2 regions of the Cobetia sp. 4B genome follow, and region 2 is predicted to be linked to the other one. Evidence: riboswitches for the same ligand, from Rfam matches in the RefSeq annotation. Region 2 holds a riboswitch; the other holds the start of a gene.

Region 1 (10,455 bases), 1.8 Mb from region 2:
CAGAAAGCCCGCGAGATGAGGATGTGGGCTGGCCATGTAGTCACCTCCTTGTCGCTGGCCACAATCGGTGGCCAGGCGCTGTCACGGACAAATTGGCCTGACATCAACAGAATACGATATTGATGAGTCCAAACACGACGCCCCCATTACACGCAGTGCAATGGGGGCGTCGTAGTGTGTGAAGCGCAGGCGCAGGCCCTGACACAGATTCAGGCTCAGTGCAGTCGCAGGCCGACCTTGGTGATGCGATTGCCTTCCACCTCGTTCACCACCCAGTGGATACCATGCCAGTCGACATCGTCGCCGACCACCGGCACCCCGCCGACTCGCCGGGTGATGAATTCGGCGATGGTCAGGTGGTGCTCGCCCTGGGAGAGCGTCAAGCCGTAGACATCGGCGATATCCTGCATGTTGGCATCGCCTTCCAGCGTGAAGGTCCCGAAGAAGGCGCGTTGCTCGTGCTGCAGACTCTCGCCGTTGAACATGCGGTTGAGACTCGGCACATCACACGAGCGCCCCACCACGCACAGCACATCCTGCTGATGCAGGCAGGTGCTGCCCTTAGGGTGGATCAACACCTTGTTGCGGAACAGCGCCCCGACCTTGGCCCCCGACGGGAAGCGCAGCATGCGCAGCGCCACGCCTTCCAGCGCCGTGTTGTCGACGCGATAGACCAGCATCTCGTAGTCATTGACCGGCATGATGCCGAGCAGGTTGCGGCGACTGGGCTGTGCGCCCGGCGGCACCACCACCCGCAGCTTGCGCGCCATCGGCGCCAGCGACGAGCCCTGCACCAGCAGCGAGATGATGACCACGAAGAAGGCGACATTGAAGTAGAGACCGGCATTCTCGACCCCGGTGATCACCGGGAAGATCGCCAGCACGATCGGCACCGCCCCTCGCAGCCCGACCCAGCTGATGAACCACAGCTCGCGCCAGCGGAAGCGGAAGAACGGCTTGAGACACAGGATGACCGCCAGCGGGCGCACCACCAGAATCAGCGCCACGCTGAGGATGGCGGCCGGCAGCGCGAACTGCAGCATGGTCGAGGGCGAGACCAAAAGGCCCAGCATCAGGAACAGCACGATCTGCGAGAGATGCGCCATACCATCATGCACCGGCAGGATGTGCTCCAGATGCCGCCCGGGGTGATTGCCGATCATCAGGCCACACAGATAGATGGCAAGGAAACCGCTGCCACCCATCTCGTTGGTGGTGGCGAAGAGGCTCAGGCCCAGCGCCAGCGCCAGCAGCGAATAGAGGCCGGGCGCGAGGTCCAGATAGCGCATCAGACGGGCGATCAGCCAGCCGCCGGCGATCCCCATGGCGGCGCCGACACCGAACTGCAGCAGGAAGCTCATGATGCCCGACGCGACGCCGGAGAGCTGACCGGTCAGAATCTCGGCCAGCGTGATGGTCAGGAAGATCGCCATCGGGTCGTTGGTGCCGGACTCGATTTCCAGCGTCGCACCGACACGCTCATTGAGGTGAACGCCCTGACCGCCCAGCAGCGAGAAGACCGCCGCGGCATCGGTGGAGCCGACGATGGCCCCGACCAGCAGGCCTTCGATCAGGGTGAGATCAAACAGCCACATGGCCAGAAGGCCCACCAGGCCGCTGGTCATGAAGACCCCGACGGTGGCCAGCACCAGTGCCGGTTTCAGGCCGGCACGAAACGTGGACAGCCGCGTGCGCAGGCCGCCATCGAGCAGGATGAGCGCCAGCGCCAGATTACCGATCATGTAAGCGGACGAGGCGTCATCGAACTGGATACCCAGCACGCCATCTTCACCCGCCAGCATGCCAAGGCCGAGGAACAGCAGTAGCAGCGGCATGCCAAGACGCGCCGAGACGCGGCTGGCCAACACGCTCAAGGCGATCAGCGTGCCTGCCAGCAAGAAATAATAATTCAGGTTCTCTACCACGAGTGCTCCCCCGCCAAGCCCTACATCAGATCTCGAGTGACGTCCACGACGACTCACCCACAGTATTCCATGTCAGCGATGGGGCTGCAGAGAAATTTCACACCTTTCATGTACTTGCAGCGTGCAGCACGCGGATTTCACGCCAGGCTGCGCGGCGAGACCCAGGCAGGGGCTGCCGCAAGCTCAGCATAAGACCGCGGACCGAAGGCCTCCATCGCCCACAACAGCGCACGACACAGCTCACGCTGGCCATCGAGATCGATCATGCGCCCATGGCGCGAATAGCCCTTCATGAAGGCCTGACGCTGCTCCGGCGTTTCCAGCAGCAACTCCACCAGCGCCCAGTCGAACTCGATCGGGGCCCACACCAGCGCCTCCCAATCGCTCCATACCCAGCCAGTGGCGGCGCACAGATATTGATCGGCGCGCATGTCCGGCAGACACCACACCGCGCGAGTCGGTGCCGGGAAGGTGCGCTTGAGCAGCGTGCCAAGCTCCGCGCGACGCGGGTGATGGGCGAGAAAGCGCGTGACGCGGGTATTCCAGTGCAACAGCGGCATCGGCTGCGCCAGCGGCTGGCCGAAGCCCGACACCGTGTCCTGATGCAGGCGACCGAGCTGGTCGCCGAGCAGCTCACAGAAGGTAATGCTGAGATCACTCGGCTGCCCGCTGGACCACGGCAGATGCCAGATGGGCGCGCCATCGAGGCGCCCCAGAAAGGTCAGGGGCAGTGGCGGAATCGGCAGGCGCGCGGGCAAGGCGCCCGCCAGTCGCGTCAGGCCCTCCGGCGTCGCCCAGCGATCGGCACCGAAGACCCCGCGCATGGCGCGCCAGAAGGGGTCATGGTCTGGGCCGGTGCGCGCCAGCTTGATGAGGCCGGGCGTGCCGCCACGCTGGCGCCATAGCCAGTTGGCGCTATCCGGCCAGGCGAGTGCCAGCGGCTCGAGCGGTTGACCCAGATAGGTCGAGAGCCGTCGGGTCAGTGACTCCTCGGGCCAGCCCCTGGGCACGGGACGCGGCTCGCCCACGGCCTCAGCCGTACTCGGCCGCCGTGGGGGAACGGGATAACTGGAACAGGTCGAGAGATCCGGTGTGTCGGGCATGATGATCTCCTAGGGCTACACGTCTTGTTACAGTAAACCTCAGCATACCCAAGGCGTGGCACATCGGCATAGTCCGTTTCGCACGCCACCTCTGCCCTGCCCACCTCTGCCCTGCTCACCGGACCCGCCCCCCGCCCCTGACCCGCGTCGGACAAGACACCGGCAAGAGAGTGACGTTACACTGTCGACCTGGATGGGGGTGCCCGAGGATGGGCTGAGAGCCGCAGCGATACGTCGCGCGACAACCCCTGGAACCTGATCCGGTTGATACCGGCGGAGGGAATCCCCGACGCGTGCCCTGCACGGCGCGTCACCTGCTTCCTCCTGCCGGCACGCCGCCTGACCACGGAATTGCCTGTGTCGCTGGGACTCACCCTCAACAACGCACGAATCGATTACGCCGGCCACACGCTGTTCCGCGATATCTCCGCGCGTCTGGAAGCCGGTAGCTGGACGGCACTGCTGGGACGCTCCGGCTGCGGCAAGAGTTCGCTGCTGCGCCTGCTGGCCGGCCTGGAAATGTCAGATCTCCACCAGCTCGACCTCGCCACCGATGACGGTCAGCCGCTGACCGACCGCGTGGCCTGGATGGCGCAGCAGGACCTGCTGCTGCCGTGGCGGCGCGTCATCGACAACCTGTGGCTGGGCGATGACCTGCGCCGACGGCCGCGCAATCGCAAGCTTGCCCATGAGCTGCTGGCCGCGGTCGGGCTTGAGGGCCGTGAGCAGGCCTGGCCGGACGCCCTCTCCGGCGGTCAGCGCCAGCGCGTCGCCCTCGCCCGCACGCTCTACCAGCAGGCGCCGGTCGTGATGATGGACGAGCCGTTCTCGGCGGTGGATGCCATTACCCGTCTGGAGCTGCATGATCTGGCCAGCCGCCTGCTCAAGGGCCGCACCGTCCTAATGGTGACCCATGACCCGCTGGAGGCATTGCGCCTCGCCGATCAACTGCTGGTGCTGCGCCCCTCGAGCCTCCCGGGCCACGGCGCCGAGCTGGAACGCCTGCCGGGGCTTGGCGCCGCACGCCCGGTGCCGCTGGATGACCCGGCCCTGCCAGCGGCGCAGGCACAACTGATCGCCCGCCTGCGTGATAGCGAGGAGGCCGCATGAAACGTCTGCACGCCATGCGTCACCTCGTCATCAGCGCGCTGCTCCTGCTGGGGCTTTGGCAGCTGATCATTGCCGTTACCGCCGTACCGCCCTACATTCTGCCCACGCCGCAGGCCGTGCTCGAGGTGCTGATCGAGAAGGCGCCGCTGCTGGCCCATCACGCTGGCGTCACCATCAGCGAGATACTGGCCGGGCTGGTGCTGGGCATTCTGCTCGGCCTTGCCACCGCGCTGGCGCTGGCCTTCATTCCCCGCCTGCGCCGCACGCTGCTGCCGATGCTGCTGATCAGTCAGGTGATACCGCTATTCGCGATCGCGCCGCTGCTGGTGCTGTGGCTCGGCTATGACATGCTGTCCAAGGTGGTGATGGCGACGCTGATCATCTATTTCCCGGTCGCCTCCACCGGCTACGACGGCCTGCGTCAGACCCAGCAGGGCTGGCTGGATCTTGCCCATACCCTGGGTGCCAGCCCATGGCGCCGACTGATCCACATCCAGCTGCCCGCCGCGCTGCCGGCACTGGCCTCCGGCATACGCATGGCCGCGACCGCCGCCCCCATCGGCGCCGTCATCGGGGAATGGGCCGGTGCCAGTCAGGGGCTGGGCTATCTGATGCTCAACGCCAACGCGCGCATGGAAATCGACCTGATGTTCGCCGCCCTGCTGGTGCTGGTCGCCTTCTCCCTGCTGCTCTATTTCTCGCTGGATGCGCTGCTGCGCGCCCTGATGCCCTGGCACCGCGACCGGCTGACACGCCTGAGCTGACACGCCGGGGCTTCGAGTAACTACCGCAAGACCGCAAGATCGCGTAACCGAAAGACGCAACGACGCTCGACACAAATTGCATGAGCCTGACGACTGCCGCCCACGAACGGCAGCACCACTACCCTGTGATCACAAGGAACTCCGCCATGTCTCTTTCGTCATCGGCGCCACGGCGCAAAGCGCAGCCGACACGTTCACCACGTGCCTCGCTGCTGTCCACCGCCTTCGCCACCCTGCTGACCACGCTGTGCCTGAGCAGCCTGCCAGCCACCGCCATGTCGGCCCACGCCGCCGAGGCAGAAGCCGCCACCAGCACCCAGTCAGCGCCGGAAATCGTCGCTCAGCAGGCCGAGGTCGGAGTGAACGGCGACTCGGCCGCCTCCGCGCCGGTGGCAAGCCAGGAAGCCGTGGAAGCGACCGCCGGCGCCGCCGAACAGGCGAAGAACGGTGCTGAACCGGCCGCGGATGCCCCGCCAGCCGCCAGCGACGAACAGAGCGCTGATGCTGACTCAAAGGGCGCCGCCAATGACGCTACCAAGGACGCTGCCACCGCCGAGAAGCCGCTGACGCAGTTCAAGGTCATGCTCGACTGGTACACCAACCCCGGCCACGCCCCGCTGGTGCTGGCGCAGGAGCTGGGCCTGTTCAAGAAGCACGGCCTTGATGTCGAGCTGATCGCTCCCGCCGACCCGAGCGTGCCGCCCAAGCTGGCCGCCGCCGAGCGCGTCGACATCGCCATCAGCTATCAGCCGCAGCTGCACCTGCAGATCGATCAGGGTCTGCCACTGGTGCGTATCGGCACCCTGGTCGCCACGCCGCTGAATGTGGTGGTGGTGCGCGCCGACAGCGACATCCAGTCGATCGCCGACCTCAAGGGCAAGCGGGTCGGCTACTCGGTCGGCGGTGTCGAGGAAGTGCTGCTCTCCACCATGCTGCAGCACAGCGGCCTGACGCTGGATGACATCACGCTGACCAACGTCAACTTCTCGCTGACGCCGTCACTGCTGACGCGCAAGGTCGATGCCGTCACCGGCGCCTTCCGCAACTTCGAGCTGGCCCAGATGGCCCAGGAAGGCGTCAAGGGCCGCGCCTTCTACATCGAGGAAGAAGGCGTGCCGACCTATGACGAGCTGATCTTCGTCGCCAACAGCGACAGCTACGAGCGCAAGCAGGCCCAGTACGCCGGCTTCCTCGCCGCCGTCGGCGAGGCCACCGCCTGGATCATCAATCACCCGGACCAGGGCTGGGAGATGTTCCGCGACTCCGATCCGGCACTGGATACCGAGCTCAACAAGGAAGCCTGGTACGCCACCCTGCCGCGCTTCGCGCTGCGTCCTGCCGCGCTGGATGCCGGCCGCTACCGTGACTTCGAGGACTTCCTGTTCGAACGCGGCATGATCAAGAAGCGCCAGTCGCTGAGCCATCTGGCCGTCGACGTCAACGCGCCCTGAGGCGTTGAGCGCCCAGAGCTCTTGAAACGCTGAGCGCTTGCGCGCCCCATGCAAAACGCCCTGTCGGAGATTCCGACAGGGCGTTTTGGGTTCAGGACCGGCTCGCTCTCGCCGTCTTGTGCCTATTTGACAAGCGCTAGCGGCGTGCCAGGCGACGCGACAGCCACAGAATCTGCAGCGGCTGGATCACCAGCGCGATCATCAGCACCGCGACCAGCAACGGCATGCCTTCCAACGCGCCGCTCGGGGTGCTGACCAACAGTCCGGCGCCCACATAGCTGCCGGCGGCGGAGCTCAGATGCTGCACGGCACTCTGGGTGCTGGTGAAGGCCGCTCGCTCGTGGTCGGCGGGAATGAAGCTGTTGAGCGTATTCTGGGTCACACGCCGCGCCGACGAGAACAGCATGTAGGCGCCGAAGCCGATCCAGATCAGCGACGGCCCCGGCGAATGCAGCAGGAAGGCCCAGCCGACCAGCGCCGTCATCAGGCAGGTGATGGTGCCCGGCCAGACACAGCCATAGCGATCACACAGCCGCCCCGTCAGCTGCATGCCGACCAGCGACAGGCCGCCACCGATCATGTAGAGCCCACCGAGATCCTCGCGCGGCAGGCCCAGATTGAACAGCAGATAGCTTGCCAGGTTGGGAATCACCAGGAAGTTGCTGAACATCGCCGTCGCGATCAGCGCCAGCCCCAGGCGATGATCGGGCTGGGCCAGGATGTTCAGGATCGTGGTGCCCTTGCGGCTGCGCTGACGTGTCTCGGGGTTATCGAGATGGCCGCGGATCGGCGGCAGTATCCAGGCCAGCAGCCCGCACACCAGCAGTGCCAACAGTGCCACGGCGCGAAATGGCGCCTGCCAGCCGAAGCCCTGCGACAGCCACAGCGCAAACGGCAGCCCCAGCACCGAGGCCACCGAGAAGGCGCCCATCACCAGGCCCATGGCACGCCCCCGGCGTACCCCCGGCACCACGTCGATCACGATGGCCAGCGCCGTCGCCGCCGCCGGACCGCCGAACAGTCCGCCCAGCATGCGCGCCGCCAGCAGGGTCTCGAAGTCGGTGGCGAAGCTGGCGATCAGGTGACAGAGCGCCGCGCCGAACAGGAAGCCCAGCACCGCCCAGCGGCGATCGAAGCGATCGGCGTGTCGCGTCCACAGCAGAGTGCCCACCGCGGCAGCCAGCGGATAACTGCCGACGATATAGCCGAGGTGATCCAGCGGAATGCCCAGCGAGGTGGCAAAGTCGGGGCCCAGCGCCATCACCATGGTGAAGCCCATGATGACGGCGAACTGCAGCAGGGTGACCAGCGCCACCACCAGGCGCTCGTGGGTGGTCACCGGCGGGATGACCCGCTCGCTCGCGGCCGGCTGACGATTTTCGGAGTGGCGGCTCGGCGTACTCAAGCGCGCGCGACGCGATCAAGGAACGCCACCACCGCCTGCTGGAACTCGCTGGCACGCTCGGCGTGCAGCCAATGGCCGGCCTCCAGCGAGTCATCTTCCAGCGCAGGGAAGTGCTCGCGCATCGTCGCCAGGCCCTCGGACTGCACATAGTTGGAGCGCGAGCCCCACAGCAGCAATGCCGGCAGCTCGATTGGCCCCTGGCCGTGCGGCGCCTCGACGATCTGCGGGTAGCCCGCCGCGATATGGTCCAGCCCGACGCGCCAGCCCATGGCGCCATCGTCGAGACGCACCAGATTGGTGGCGAGGAACTGGCGGATGGCCGGGGTATCGACATGCTGCGCCATCACCGTGTCGGCCTCCTTGCGTGAGGCCGGGCGCGCGTCACGCACTGCCTCGAAGGCGGCAAAGATATCGTCATGCCCGTGGCCATAGGCGACCGGCGCGATATCGGCGACCAGCAGACTGCGCAGACGCTCGGGCGCCTCGAGCGCGACCTGCATGGCGACCTTGCCGCCCATCGAGTGGCCCAGCAGGTCACAGCGCTCGATGGCGAGGCGGTCGAGCAGCGCGATGACATCCGCGGCCTGCTCGGGGTAGCTCATGCCGGCCACGTGCGGGCTGCGGCCGTGGTTGCGCAGATCCACCGCGATCACGCGGCGTGTCCGCGACCAAGACTTGATATGCGAACGCCAGTTGTCGGCACTGCCGAACAGGCCGTGAAGAATGACCAGCGGCGTCGCGTCCTGCTGGCTCGTTGTCTGTTCCTCGGCGCCATCACGAGCATCGCTCTCGTGGTAATAAAGCTCGACCGTTGTGCTCATCATCATCTCCATGGACGCTAGACAGACCGTTACGCTCCCCGTGGCTCAGGCGCAGTAGTTCAGGCGCGGTAGCTCAGGCGCGGTAGCTCATGGCTCAGCGGCGTGGCTCGGCGGCAGCCGGCTCGCGGGGAGCGCCTATGTTAGCAAACTATCAAGCGCGCGGCGGCTCCGTCCTCGACGCCTCAGCGCGGGCTGGCTTCCAGATAGACCTTGACCGCCTGCCACAGCGGGCTGCGGTAACGCTCCGGGTGCCACAGCATCGAGAAGCGCCGCTTCAGGTTGAGCTGGGGCGTGCCCAGCACCACCAGCTCGCCACGCGCGATCTCGGCCGCCACTGACAGCCGCGACAGACACCCCAGCCCCAGCCCGGCGAACACGGCCTGCTTGATGGCCTCGTGCTGGCCCAGCTCCATGCGCACCTTGAGGCGCTCGATCCGCCCGTGCAGTGCACGCTCGAAGACCGCCCGCGTGCCCGAGCCCCCCTCGCGCAGAATCCAGTCGGCCGTGGCGAGGTCCTCGTCGCTGAGCGCCACGCCACGCACGGCCAGCGGATGGCTCGGCGGCGCCACCACCACCAGCTCATCCTCGCGCCAGGTCTGGCTCATCAGGCGTGGCGCATGGCAGTCGCCCTCGATCAGGCCGAGTTCGGCGTCATAGTTGAGCACCGCCTCCACCACCTGATGGGTATTGCGCAGACGCAGGTTGAGCTCGGTGCCCGGATGTTCGCGCATGAAGGCCCCCGCCAGCCCCGGCAGCAACCAGGTGCCGATGGTGGCGCTGGCGGCGATTTCCAGCTCGCCGCGCAGGTTGCCATCCACCACGCCGGGCTCACGCGCCTCCAGCTCCAGCGCGTGGGTCTGCTCCAGCAATTGCTCGGCGCGCGCCAACAGGCGGCGGCCATTGGCGTTCAGGGCCAGGCGGCGACCGAGGCGCTCGAACAGCTGCACCTCGAGATGACGCTCAAGCTCGGATAGCCCCTGACTCGCCGCCGATTGCGACAGGCCGATCTCGCGCGCCGCGGCGCTGACGGAGCCGTGGCGGGTCACCGCCACGAACACTTGCAACTGGCGCAGCGTGATGTGGATCTGCATATCGGTTTTTCCGGTATGTAATAAAAGAATAATCGACTAACTGCCGAATAATATTCCCGAATAGACTAATCATCAAACCAGAGACACTAAGCAAGCGACGCAGACTCAAGCGCCCTTGCCGATGACAGCCGTGCACCCCACGCCAGCGCACGACCCATAACAAGACAGGCCATGTTCCGCACGGGATAGGCCACCTTCCTCAAGGAGAATGCTCATGGACGCACAGACCCTGACTCCCCCCGCCACTGCCGAGCGCTTGCGCCGCATGTTGCCGGGCCTCGCCCTGTGTGGCGGCCTGACCCTGGTGGGACTGGCACTGCATTCCATTCCGGCGCTGGCCTCCACCGGCATCAGCCCGCTGGTCTTCGCCCTGCTGTGCGGTATCGTGGTCGGCAACCTGCCGATCACCAGCCGGCACGCCGCGGCGCTCTCCCCGGGGCTGCATATCGCGACCAAGAAGCTGCTGCGTCTCGGCATCATCCTGTTCGGCCTCTCCATCACCCTGCAGCAGATTCTCGGCCTGGGCTGGAGCGTCGTCTTCCTCGATGTGCTGGTGATCACCGCGGTGCTGAGCAGCGGCTACTTCATCGGCACGCGCTGGCTGGGGCTGGACCGCGACACCGCACTGCTGACCAGTGCCGGGTCCGCCATCTGTGGCGCCGCGGCGGTACTGGCGACCGAATCGATGATCAAGGCACGCCCGGCGGCCACCGCCATGGCCGTCGCCACGGTGGTGCTGTTCGGCTCGCTGGCGATGCTGGTCTACCCGCTGCTCTACCCGCTGA
Region 2 (10,455 bases):
CGGTAGGTCGGGTCCAGGAAGGGGCAGTGAAGCTCGAGGAAGGATTTCTCTTCCACGCTCAATGCCAGTTCGGCCATGTTGTCTACCGCGATGCGCAAGGCCTCGCCGAACCCCGGCGGGAACGAATGCTCGCCACGGTTGATGAAGGCATAGCGAGCGCGCGCATACGGAAACAGTTTCACCACGGCGTTCTGCATGGTGAACTTGTAGAAATCATTATCGAGAATCGAGTACAACATCGAGGCTCGCTCAGTATCAAGGCGGCTCGGGGGAACCGGAATCGCTGGCAGGGCAGGCGCTGCGAGAGGCAGGCATGCCCCGCTGGCACGGGGAAGCAATGTCGACGCATTATCCGTGCAGGCGCGCTGCACGTTCAAGCCGGAGTGCCCAGGCGCTGGTCAGGTGCTGAAGGCCATGATGCCGAACATGGTCAACATCATGCCGCCGAACATCAGCAGGCCGGCCAGCGACAGGGCGATCAGCAGGTAGCCGAGAATCAGTCCGGCCAGGGCCCAGCTGTCACCGGCTTCGCCACTGCGGCGGATCTGGCTGCGCGCAATGTGGCCACACACGACGCCGCCGAGTGCCGCAGGCGCGAGCAGGCAGCCGAGCACGCTCAGGGCAAAGGCGGCCACTGCCATGAGATTCGTGCTGGCATGGGTGTCCTGCGCGGGCGGGGTCGGCGCATAAGGCCCTTGAGAGGGTCCTTGCGAGGACTCTTGAGCGCGCCCCTGGGGCTGTGAGCCGCTCGTGGACGTGTCGTCCGGCGGCGTGGGAGTCTCTGTCATGTGGGTCTCGTTGTCCTGCATCATGACGACACACTAGCATGTCCTGGGATGTGCGGCATGTCTGCACCAGCGGTGGGCATGGCAAGACTATGAGGAGAGTACGGTGACAGGGCAATGGCAGGCAGAGGATGAGGCTGCGACAGGGTCGGCGGCTCAGGCGGCGACAGGGTCGGTAACAGGCCAGCAGCAGGCTGTGAGCGTCGCGGATGCCGCAGAGAAGCAGGGCTGGCGCCTGGAGGTGCTGGATTCCCTCGACGCCCTCACCGCCAGTGAATGGAATGCGCTGGCAGGCGATGACTATCCCTTCCTGCAACATGCCTATCTGAGCGCGCTGGAAAGCTGCGGTGCGGCCAGCGCCGCCAGTGGTTGGCATCCTGCCCATCTGGTAGTGCGAGACGCCGACGGCCGCTTGCTGGCGGGGCTGCTGCGCTATCTCAAGCTGCACTCGCGTGGCGAATATGTCTTCGACCAGCAGTGGGCGGAGGCCCTGGAGCAGGCCGGTGGGCGCTATTATCCCAAGCAGTTGACTGCCGTGCCGTTCACTCCCAGCGATGGCCCACGCCTTGTCACCTCGTCGCAGTTGACGTCGCCCGCAGCCCGGCGTGCCTTGCTTGAGTGGTTGTGGCCGCATCTCAAGGCCGGCATCGCGCCCGCGGCTGAGCCGGGTAGCGCGCTGCGTCGTTATGAGCACAGCGGGTTTCATCTGCTGTTTGTCTCGGCACAGGAGCGGCAGGACTGGCAGGCGGCGATTCCGGAGCTGATTTCGCGTCCCGGGATGCAATATCACTGGCAGTCACGCGGTGAGCCGGACTTTGCCACCTGGCTTGAGAGTCTGCGCTCCAAACGGCGCAAGGAGATCCGTCGCGAGCGGCGCAAGGTCGCCGAGCAAGGCTTCACGCTGGCCAGGCTCGAGGGAGCGCAGATTGGCCCTGATGACATCGAGGCCTTCTACCGCTGTTACTGCATGACCTATCTCGAGCGCGGCCAGCGCCCTTATCTGCCGCTCGATTTCTTCCAGCAGCTCAGGCGCAACATGCCCGAGCGATTGCTGCTGGTGCAGGCGCGTGATGAGCAGGGCGCGCCGGTGGCGGCAGCCTTGTGTCTGATCGGCAGTGATTGCCTGTATGGTCGTTGGTGGGGCAGCGAAGTCCACGCCGATTGCCTGCATTTCGAGGTCTGCTATTACCAGGGGCTTGAATTCTGCCTGCAGCGAGGGCTCAAGCGCTTCGATCCCGGCACCCAGGGTGAGCACAAGATCAGCCGCGGTTTCGCGGCGTATGCCACCGGGTCGCTGCATTGGCTGATGCATCCCGGGCTTCAGGAGGCGGTGGCAGAGGCAGTCGAGGAGGAGGCGCGCTGGATCAGCAAGGCGCGTCAGCAGGTGACGGCAATGCTGCCTTACCGGGAGCCCGCGGCCCAGACAGCGCAGGAGCGATGACCCTCAGACTTCGTCACTGCAATACGCTATCCGCTGGCGGATTCTCCCGCGGAGTCAGAGGCAAGAAAGATTGCGAATAGGGCACTACACTGAGTTATATATGAATGCTCTAATCCAGAGGCGCCCATGCTGATCAAGGACTGCGATTCACGGGAATACGACCTGCTGGTGCTCGAGGTGCTGGCGCAGGATGCTGCGCTTGCCGCGCCCGAGCGCCACAAGGTGCTGGAGGCCCTGCGTGCGATACGTGCCCGTCAGGTGCGTCGCCGTGCACTGGCAAGCCAGCTGGATGCCTTGTTGGGGACGCGGGATGATTGGGTGGTGCTGCATGATGTGCGCCTGGCGCAGGCAGAGGGAGTGATCGAGATCGATCACCTGCTGATCAACAGCCTCATGCAGGTCTGGGTGCTGGATGCCTCCTGTTTTGATCTGACGCTCTCGATCACCCCCTTCGGTGAGCTGTTGGCCCATAGCGGACGAGTCTCTGAGGGTGGCGAGACACCCTCAGGCGAAGATGGCGTCATGGCACATGCCGTGACGCCGTGCCCCTTGCAGACGATCCCTGAGCGTAGCCGCGCTATCGTGCAATGGCTGGAGGCCTCCTCGTTGTTGCCTGTGCGCCTTGGGATGACCCTGCAGCCGCAATTGCGCTATCGCATCGTGGTGGCCGATGCGGCTCAGGTCAGTCGGCCGCCGGAAGACATCGTCGACAGTCGTGCGCTGCTGTCCTTCGCGCGCCTCAAGCGTCAGTGCCTGCAGGTGAGCGGCAAGACCGCTTACGTGACACGGCTGCGCAGTTTTACCCACCGCCTCGATCAGCGCCGCCTGCGCCAGCTGGGGCGCGCCATCGCGACCCAGCATGTGGCCCCCAATACGGATTGGGTGGCGGAGCTGGGTCTGGCTGCTGGCACGCGCGCGACGGAGGGCGACGCTGCCACTCAGGTATCCCCGCTGGCCTATCTATGGCAACCGCCGCTATCGCCTGAAGAACTGGCGCGGGCCTCAGGCGAAAGCGCTGCCATGGCGGCAGAGTCCGATGACATGGAAGGGGCGTCGGATGACACGACGCTGGCGGTCCAGCGTGGCGTGACATCTACGGCTGCCCTGAAACGGCAGTGCGGTTTTGGGGGCCGAGGGCTTCAGGCCGCGCATTGGCAGCCCGGGCACCAGGCCCTGGATCAGGATGGCCGAGAAGACCCCACGAGCCCGCAGGCGGCAGGCGAGCAGCAGGGGGCTGCGGCCGACAATCAGCAGGGCGCGTCTTCCGTCCAGTCGCAGGATGAGGAAGGCTTGCCGCGCTGTCAGGGCTGTCGGCGATGGCTTTCCACCCAGAGTGTCGACTTCTGTCGCCAGGCAGATCAGGCACGTGCGCTGGGCGGGCGTCTGCTCTGCAAACGCTGTCGCGACGCCTCATGCCAGTGACGCAGCAGCATGGCGCTCTCCTCAAGCTCAGCCTTTCAGCTTCAGGCTTCTGTTCCAGCACTTTGGCCCAGTCTGGCGTTCCAGGGCGTGGTGAAGGGCGTGTCGGGAGCCCAGGGCGTCAATTTTCTTTTCGACTTCTGATTGTTTTTCTCCAGTGTAATCAGGCAACTGCATCAATCAGGGCGTACAGATCAGTCGTTGCGATGTTTTTGATGTTGCAGTGCAACAAAGACTGTCTTATGCTGCGTTGCAGCGAGGATGGAACCTGGTCGATAGCACTATCTGACCGCGACGGCTTGATAGTGACGGCTTGATAATGATGGCTCGGTCACTACGGTGCACCAGCCCGGTTCAGTCCTGATAACCGAACGGAGCAACGCTCCGGTTCATTTCAGCGTGATGCCAATACCCTGGAGGGTGCCTACATGTTCAATGCCAACTTCGAGAAGTCCGCTCAGCAGTTCGACGATATGTTCCTGTCTCCGCTGCGTGCGTTCAGCGCCCTGAGCATCGATTACAGCGAGAAGCTGATCGGCGCACAGATGGAACTGACCAAGTCCTATGCTGATGCTTCCCTGACCCAGGCGCGTTCCATGCTCGAGATCAAGGACAGCGAAGGTCTGAAGAACTTCGTCAAGGAGCAGCAGGAAACCGTCAAGACTCTGGGCGAGAAGCTGCAGAACGACACCCAGAAAGTGGTCGAGCTGAACCAGGAATACGCCAAGAAAGGGCAGGAACTGGCAGAAAGCAACGCCAAGTCCGCCTCCGAGGCCATGCAGAAAGTCGCCAAGTAAGCGACTGCTGCCGACGCTCTCAGGCGAGCGTCCCCAACGCCCATCCGGTCTTCCGGGTGGGCGTTCGCGTGTCTGGGGTACTGAATCTGATTACTCGTTGCTGGAGAGGGAAGCGTTGGCATCATCCCCTTGAGCGTTAAGGCAATGATGCCGGTGTACGGGTAATGTCGCAGGGAGTGCGCCGGCGCTGTCAGTCGGCGTTATCAGTCTCGACATGAGGCGGCGCTATCAGGTCATGTCACCGCAAGTGACGGTCATGGATGATCGAGCAAGGCTCCCCGGCGGCGTATGCCGGGAGGCATCAACACAAGGAGTGTGTGATGAATTCTGTCAGTGCGGCATTGGCAGCGTTAATGGATGCGGTCTCGGGCTTGAGTGGGCAATTCGGTGAGGGTGTCGCCTCGCATCTGACGACGACAGCAGGGCTTCAGCGCGAGCATGTCGAGACCCGCTATCAAGGGCAGATGATCGATTTCGATACCCTGCATTGGCGTGTTCTCAATGACTCGGTGTGTGCCAACACGCGCCAGAATGCCATGGCCCATACCCGTTGCAGTCAGGCAGCCAGCGAGATGTTTGCCTCGACGTGCCGGGAAATGACCAGCAACCCTCCGACTCTGCCTTCGCAGCGTTACCACAGTACGCGGCGCATGGCATGCAATGCCGCGGTCAGTTACCGGCCCAGTGTCGGCAACATCCAGTGGGCGGAAACCTCCGCTGCCGATGACTTGGCCGAGGCGGAATGCAACGCTGCCACGGCGGCACTGCTCGGCAGCAATGATCTCGATGCCATCCAGTATCAGCGCCGGGTCTGTGCAGGACGCTAGCGGCGAGCGCTGCCTTGGGCCACAATGACCTGCCACGCCGCCGGTGATTGCCGACGGCATTTATTCGATCAGTGACAGGTGATAGACATGGCACAGGCCACAGCGCGTCATATTCTCGTTTCCAGCGAAGAACAGTGTGCAGCTCTCAAGACCGAAATCGAGAACGGCCGCGATTTCGCTGATGCCGCTCGCGAGCACTCCTCCTGCCCGTCCGGCCGCAGTGGCGGCGACCTGGGCGCCTTCGGCCCGGGCATGATGGTCAAGGAATTCGACGAAGTCGTGTTCAGCGCCCCGATCAACACGGTTCAGGGCCCGGTGAAGACCCAGTTCGGTTATCACCTGCTGGAAGTCACCAGCCGCACGTGAGCCTTCTGTCACGCTCATGAGGTGTCATGAGCGTTTGGCAGGATGTGACGAAAACGCCCCGACCATCACTGGTCGGGGCGTTTTTTGTGGCTTAGAAAGTCAGCCTTCCTGTGCGTCAGGCGATTGCCTAGACCTCCTGATAGAGCTGGCTGCCTTCACGCTTGAACTTGTCGGCCTGCTCCTGCATGCCGGCCATCACGCTGTCGGCATCGCCGGTCAGACCATGCTCATTGGCGTAATCGCGCACTTCCTGGGTGATCTTCATCGAGCAGAACTTCGGCCCGCACATGGAGCAGAAGTGGGCGACCTTGGCCGAGTCCTTGGGCAGCGTCTCGTCGTGGAAGCTGCGCGCGGTGTCCGGGTCCAGGCCCAGATTGAACTGGTCTTCCCAGCGGAACTCGAAGCGCGCCTTGGAGAGCGCATTGTCACGGCGTTGCGCGCCCGGGTGGCCCTTGGCCAGATCGGCGGCATGCGCGGCGATCTTGTAGGTGATGATGCCGGTCTTGACGTCGTCCTTGTTGGGCAGGCCCAGGTGCTCCTTGGGGGTCACGTAGCAGAGCATGGCGCAGCCGAACCAGCCGATCATCGCGGCACCGATGCCGGAGGTGATGTGATCGTAGCCCGGGGCGATGTCGGTGGTCAGCGGGCCAAGGGTGTAGAAGGGCGCCTCGTCACACTCGCTGAGCTGCTTGTCCATGTTCTCCTTGATCAGGTGCATCGGCACGTGACCCGGGCCTTCGATCATGACCTGGACATCGTGCTGCCAGGCGATTTTGGTCAGCTCGCCGAGCGTCTCGAGCTCACCGAACTGGGCGGCGTCATTGGCATCGGCCACCGAGCCCGGGCGCAGGCCATCGCCCAGTGACAGGCTGATGTCGTAGGCCTTGCAGATCTCGCAGATGTCCTCGAAGTGACGATATAGGAAGCTTTCCTCGTGATGCGCCAGACACCACTTGGCCATGATCGAGCCGCCGCGCGAGACGATGCCGGTCACGCGGCTGGCGGTCAGCGGCACATAGCGCAGCAGGACGCCGGCGTGGATGGTGAAATAGTCGACGCCTTGCTCGGCCTGCTCGATCAGCGTGTCGCGGAAGATCTCCCAATCGAGGTTCTCGGCCACGCCATCGACCTTCTCCAGCGCCTGATAGATCGGCACCGTGCCGATGGGCACGGGAGAGTTGCGCAGAATCCATTCACGGGTCTCGTGGATGTTGGCGCCGGTCGAGAGATCCATCACGGTGTCGGAACCCCAGCGGATCGCCCAGGTCATCTTGTCGACCTCTTCCTCGATGGAGGAGGTGACCGCCGAGTTGCCCAGGTTGCCGTTGACCTTCACCAGGAAGTTGCGGCCGATGATCATCGGCTCGCTTTCCGGGTGATTGATGTTGGCGGGAATGATGGCGCGGCCGCGTGCGACTTCCTCACGCACGAATTCGGCGGTGATCTCGTCGGGCAGGTTGGCGCCGAAGCTGTGGCCCGGGTGCTGATGGCCCAGAATGCTCTCGACGGATTCGCTGCCCTGATATTCCTCACGCAGCGCGATACGACGCTGATTCTCGCGAATCGCGATGTATTCCATCTCCGGCGTGATGATGCCCTGGCGCGCATAGTGCAGCTGGGTGACATTCTTGCCCGGCAGGGCACGACGCGGGCGGTGGTCCAGCTCGAAGCGCAGGGACGACAGGCGCAGGTCGGCCTGGCGCACGCGGCCATATTCACTGCTCAGCTGATTGAGCTGTTCGGTATCACCGCGCTCCTCGATCCACTGCTCGCGCAGCGGCGCCAGACCCCGGCGGATGTCGATCTCGACCGCCGGATCGGTGTAGGGGCCGGAGGTATCGTAGACGACGATCGGCGGGTTCTCTTCCAGACCGCTGGAGGTCTGGGTCGGCGAGCAGCCGATCTCGCGCATGGGCACGCGGATGTCCGGGCGGGAGCCTTCGATATAGATCTTGCGCGAGCCGCTCAGCGGCGCGATGGCGGCAGCGTCGACCTGTGCTTCGCTGGCGAGATGGCGGCTGCCATCCTTGCGACCGGCACGCGCGCGTGCCTTGGGGGCAGCCTCAGGCTGCGAGGCGAGCGGTGACTCGGCGGCGTTGGTGGCTTGCGGGTCTTGTGTCGTCGGGGCAGTGCTCATGCAGGTCTCCTCAAAGGGCGACGTCACGGCTGACGTCATCATGGGAAGACCGTGCGCAGGGAGAGGATGGTCGTCGCCGACTCCTTGCCAGCAGGTGGCCCGGGAGCGAGGCGGCCGCGCGCAGCGGCTGGCCATCAGCTTGATTCCTACGCCGGTCCTAACCGGTTCAGGTTCCACGGGACCCCTTGCTGGCAAGCTCGCGCGTCAGGGCGGCGAAGCATGCATGCAGGATCTCAGCCGGTTCCACCGGCACCCCGTCAAGCGTGTTCAGATTTCAATGCGAGAGGGTGTTGCCCGAAGCGTCAGGCTTGCCCCGGGGAGCGTTCTCGCATCCAGGCTCTGTTGGCCTGTCAGTCGTGCCATCCATGGGGATGGCGTCATCCCGAGCGGCTCATGGCGAGCGCCGGGACGTCAGTCTGTGATGCCTCAAGCGCGATCGAGGCCCATCTGCCAGAAGTCGATCTCGAGTCGCGTGGCGTCCCGGAAGACATCGACCAGTTCACCCAGTCGGCGCTCCGAGACCTCCGAGAGTCGCGCATCCAGCCATTCACGTTCGGCTTCGACGGCTTCCTTGAAGTCATCGCTTGAGTACATCGCGATCCAGTCCGCGTACGGGTTGTTCTCGATCTCGGTGGTGTCCTGATCGAGCAGCCACTCGGCGATCTCGCCGTAGCCGATCAGGCAGGGCGCGAGCGCCACGTGCAGATCGAGCAGGTCGCCGCGCTGGCCGCAATCGAGCACGTAACGGGTATAGGCCAGGGTGGCGCGGGATTCCGGCAGCTCGCTCAGGTCATCCTCGCTGATGCCCCACTCGCTGCAGTAGCCGATATGTAGATCGAGCTCGGTATTGAGGATGGTGTCCAGACTGGCGGTGGCCTGACGCAGCTCCGCGAGGGTGCGGCTCTTGTAGGCGGCCAGCGCCCAGGCGCGCGCGAAGTGGATCAGGAACAGGTAGTCCTGCTGCAGGTAATGGCGGAAGGACTCCTCCGGCAGACGACCTTCGCCCAGCTGGCGAACGAAGTCGTGCTCGAGATAGTCACGCCATTCCTCGGCGCAGGCACTGGTCAGGTCGTTGAAACTAGGCATGACGCATCCCTCGGTGAGCGTGCTGACGACCCGTGATGGGGCGACAGGTCTCTGGCGCAAGCGTGGCCAGTACCGGAACAGGAGCAGGGGAAAAGCAGGGGAGGTGCCGACAGTCACCTTGAGAAAGTGGTGACGATATCGAGTGGCATCGCTTCGCGCTTGATCCCTACGCCGGTACTAGCCGGATCAGGTTCGGCGGGATCGTCATTCACGCAAGGACATCGCTTGCGCATGACATCTCAGCCGGTCTTACCGGCACCCCGTCAAGCTGTGACATATGAGTCACGATGCAGCGAGTGTAACAGCCCTGCGGCGCAGAAGAAGGGCAGTGTGAGCAAAAATGCATACGACTTTGGGAGGCATGCCGAACGTGTGAAGAGCCTCAAGCGGGTTTGTAGAAAGCCATGAGCGGGTTCATGGACAGCCTCAAGCGGCAAGGTCGGCCATGAGTGCCGGCAGGTGGCGCGACAGTCGCGCAAGGTCACGCGGCTCATCGACATCCCAGCTGGTCGGCAGGCAAGCGGCCGTTCTCCCGGCCCGGGCCAGCAGCTCCAGAGTGTCCCGGCAGACATGGGCATGACTCCAGCGGGGCAGCAGAAAGGCTTGCGGGCAGGGCGCCTTGAGGCCGATCAAGCCATAGCCGCCATCGTCGGTGGGCTGCAGCACCGCGTCGTGAGTGCGCAGTCTGTGGGCTGCCTCGCGCAGCCGCTGGCTGTCCAGCGCCGGCAGGTCGGAGCCCATCAGCAACACCGGCCCCTCGGGCAGGTGTCGGGCCATGGCCCGGGACATTCGCTCACCGAGCTCCCCCTGTGGCTGTGCCTCGAAGGTGAGGTCGGCAGAGGCATCGACAACGCTTCGCAGCCGGGCTTCCAGCGCTGCTCTTAGAGCCGCCTGTTCAGGTGCCTGACTCGTCGACTCGGCAGAGGGCGTCAGCATCACCACGACCTTGCCGAGGCGAGCGGCGCAGGCGTGGTCAACGATATGGCTCAGCATCCGCGCATAGAGTCGAGCTGCGCCCTCGGGGCCGAGTGCGGGGATCAGGCGTGTCTTGCAGTGGCCGGCGATGGGCAGGCGACCGAAGATGATGAGAGTCGGGCGCATCCCTGACGCGGCATCAGCTGTGGGCAAGGTAGGCAACGCCGTATCACGCATGGGGCATGCCGCGCTGCTCACAGGCCTGCGCCGCGGCGCGATAGCCGTAGAGGCGTGCCAGACGTGCAGGGGAGACGCCACACCAGGCCGCCAGCCGCAGCCCCCACATCTTGACGATGGTGCGCCAGACGCCGTGGGTCTCCCAGCGCCGACCGCTGGTGGTAACGCGCGCAGTCAGGTTCATTGGCGGGGTCAGATGCTTGAGCTGGGCACTCAGCCAGACATCTTCCATCAGTGGCATGTCGGCAAAGCCGCCGATGGCCTCGAAGGTCGAGCGCTGCACGAACTGGGTCTGGTCGCCCGTGCTGATGCTGGTCAGCCGCGAGCGCAGATTCATCATGGCGGCGATCATCGGTAACCACGGCGACTCGCCCTTGATGCTGACATCGAAGCGGCCCCAGTCGCTGCGGCGATGTGTCGTGACGGCCTCTTTCAGCAATGCCAG

The links. Region 2 has a riboswitch for thiamine pyrophosphate ahead of tenA (thiaminase II). Riboswitches for the same ligand answer to the same signal wherever they lie in the genome.
Region 1: it holds a riboswitch for thiamine pyrophosphate, as region 2 does, so the genes downstream of both, H2O77_RS06245 (ABC transporter ATP-binding protein) here and tenA (thiaminase II) in region 2, are expected to answer to the same signal.

The regions. Positions count from the first base shown of each region.
Region 1 is NZ_CP059843.1:1,449,591-1,460,045, reverse strand. Features, by position in the region: gene H2O77_RS06260 (GGDEF domain-containing protein) at 1-36, opposite strand, end outside; gene H2O77_RS06255 (potassium/proton antiporter) at 216-1,925, opposite strand; gene H2O77_RS06250 (hypothetical protein) at 2,063-3,028, opposite strand; TPP riboswitch at 3,214-3,327, shown strand; gene H2O77_RS06245 (ABC transporter ATP-binding protein) at 3,386-4,138, shown strand; gene H2O77_RS06240 (ABC transporter permease) at 4,135-4,902, shown strand; gene H2O77_RS06235 (ABC transporter substrate-binding protein) at 5,049-6,353, shown strand; gene H2O77_RS06230 (MFS transporter) at 6,490-7,758, opposite strand; gene H2O77_RS06225 (alpha/beta fold hydrolase) at 7,755-8,579, opposite strand; gene H2O77_RS06220 (LysR substrate-binding domain-containing protein) at 8,762-9,670, opposite strand; gene H2O77_RS06215 (YeiH family protein) at 9,885-10,455, shown strand, end outside.
Region 2 is NZ_CP059843.1:3,264,343-3,274,797, reverse strand. Features, by position in the region: gene pncB (nicotinate phosphoribosyltransferase) at 1-239, opposite strand, end outside; gene H2O77_RS17955 (DUF4190 domain-containing protein) at 399-788, opposite strand; gene H2O77_RS13545 (GNAT family N-acetyltransferase) at 892-2,226, shown strand; gene H2O77_RS13540 (nuclease-related domain-containing protein) at 2,353-3,648, shown strand; gene H2O77_RS13535 (phasin family protein) at 4,074-4,442, shown strand; gene H2O77_RS13530 (hypothetical protein) at 4,763-5,269, shown strand; gene H2O77_RS13525 (peptidylprolyl isomerase) at 5,357-5,635, shown strand; gene thiC (phosphomethylpyrimidine synthase ThiC) at 5,763-7,772, opposite strand; TPP riboswitch at 7,899-8,039, opposite strand; gene tenA (thiaminase II) at 8,199-8,858, opposite strand; TPP riboswitch at 9,005-9,131, opposite strand; gene H2O77_RS13510 (TIGR04282 family arsenosugar biosynthesis glycosyltransferase) at 9,285-9,959, opposite strand; gene H2O77_RS13505 (TIGR04283 family arsenosugar biosynthesis glycosyltransferase) at 10,003-10,455, opposite strand, start outside.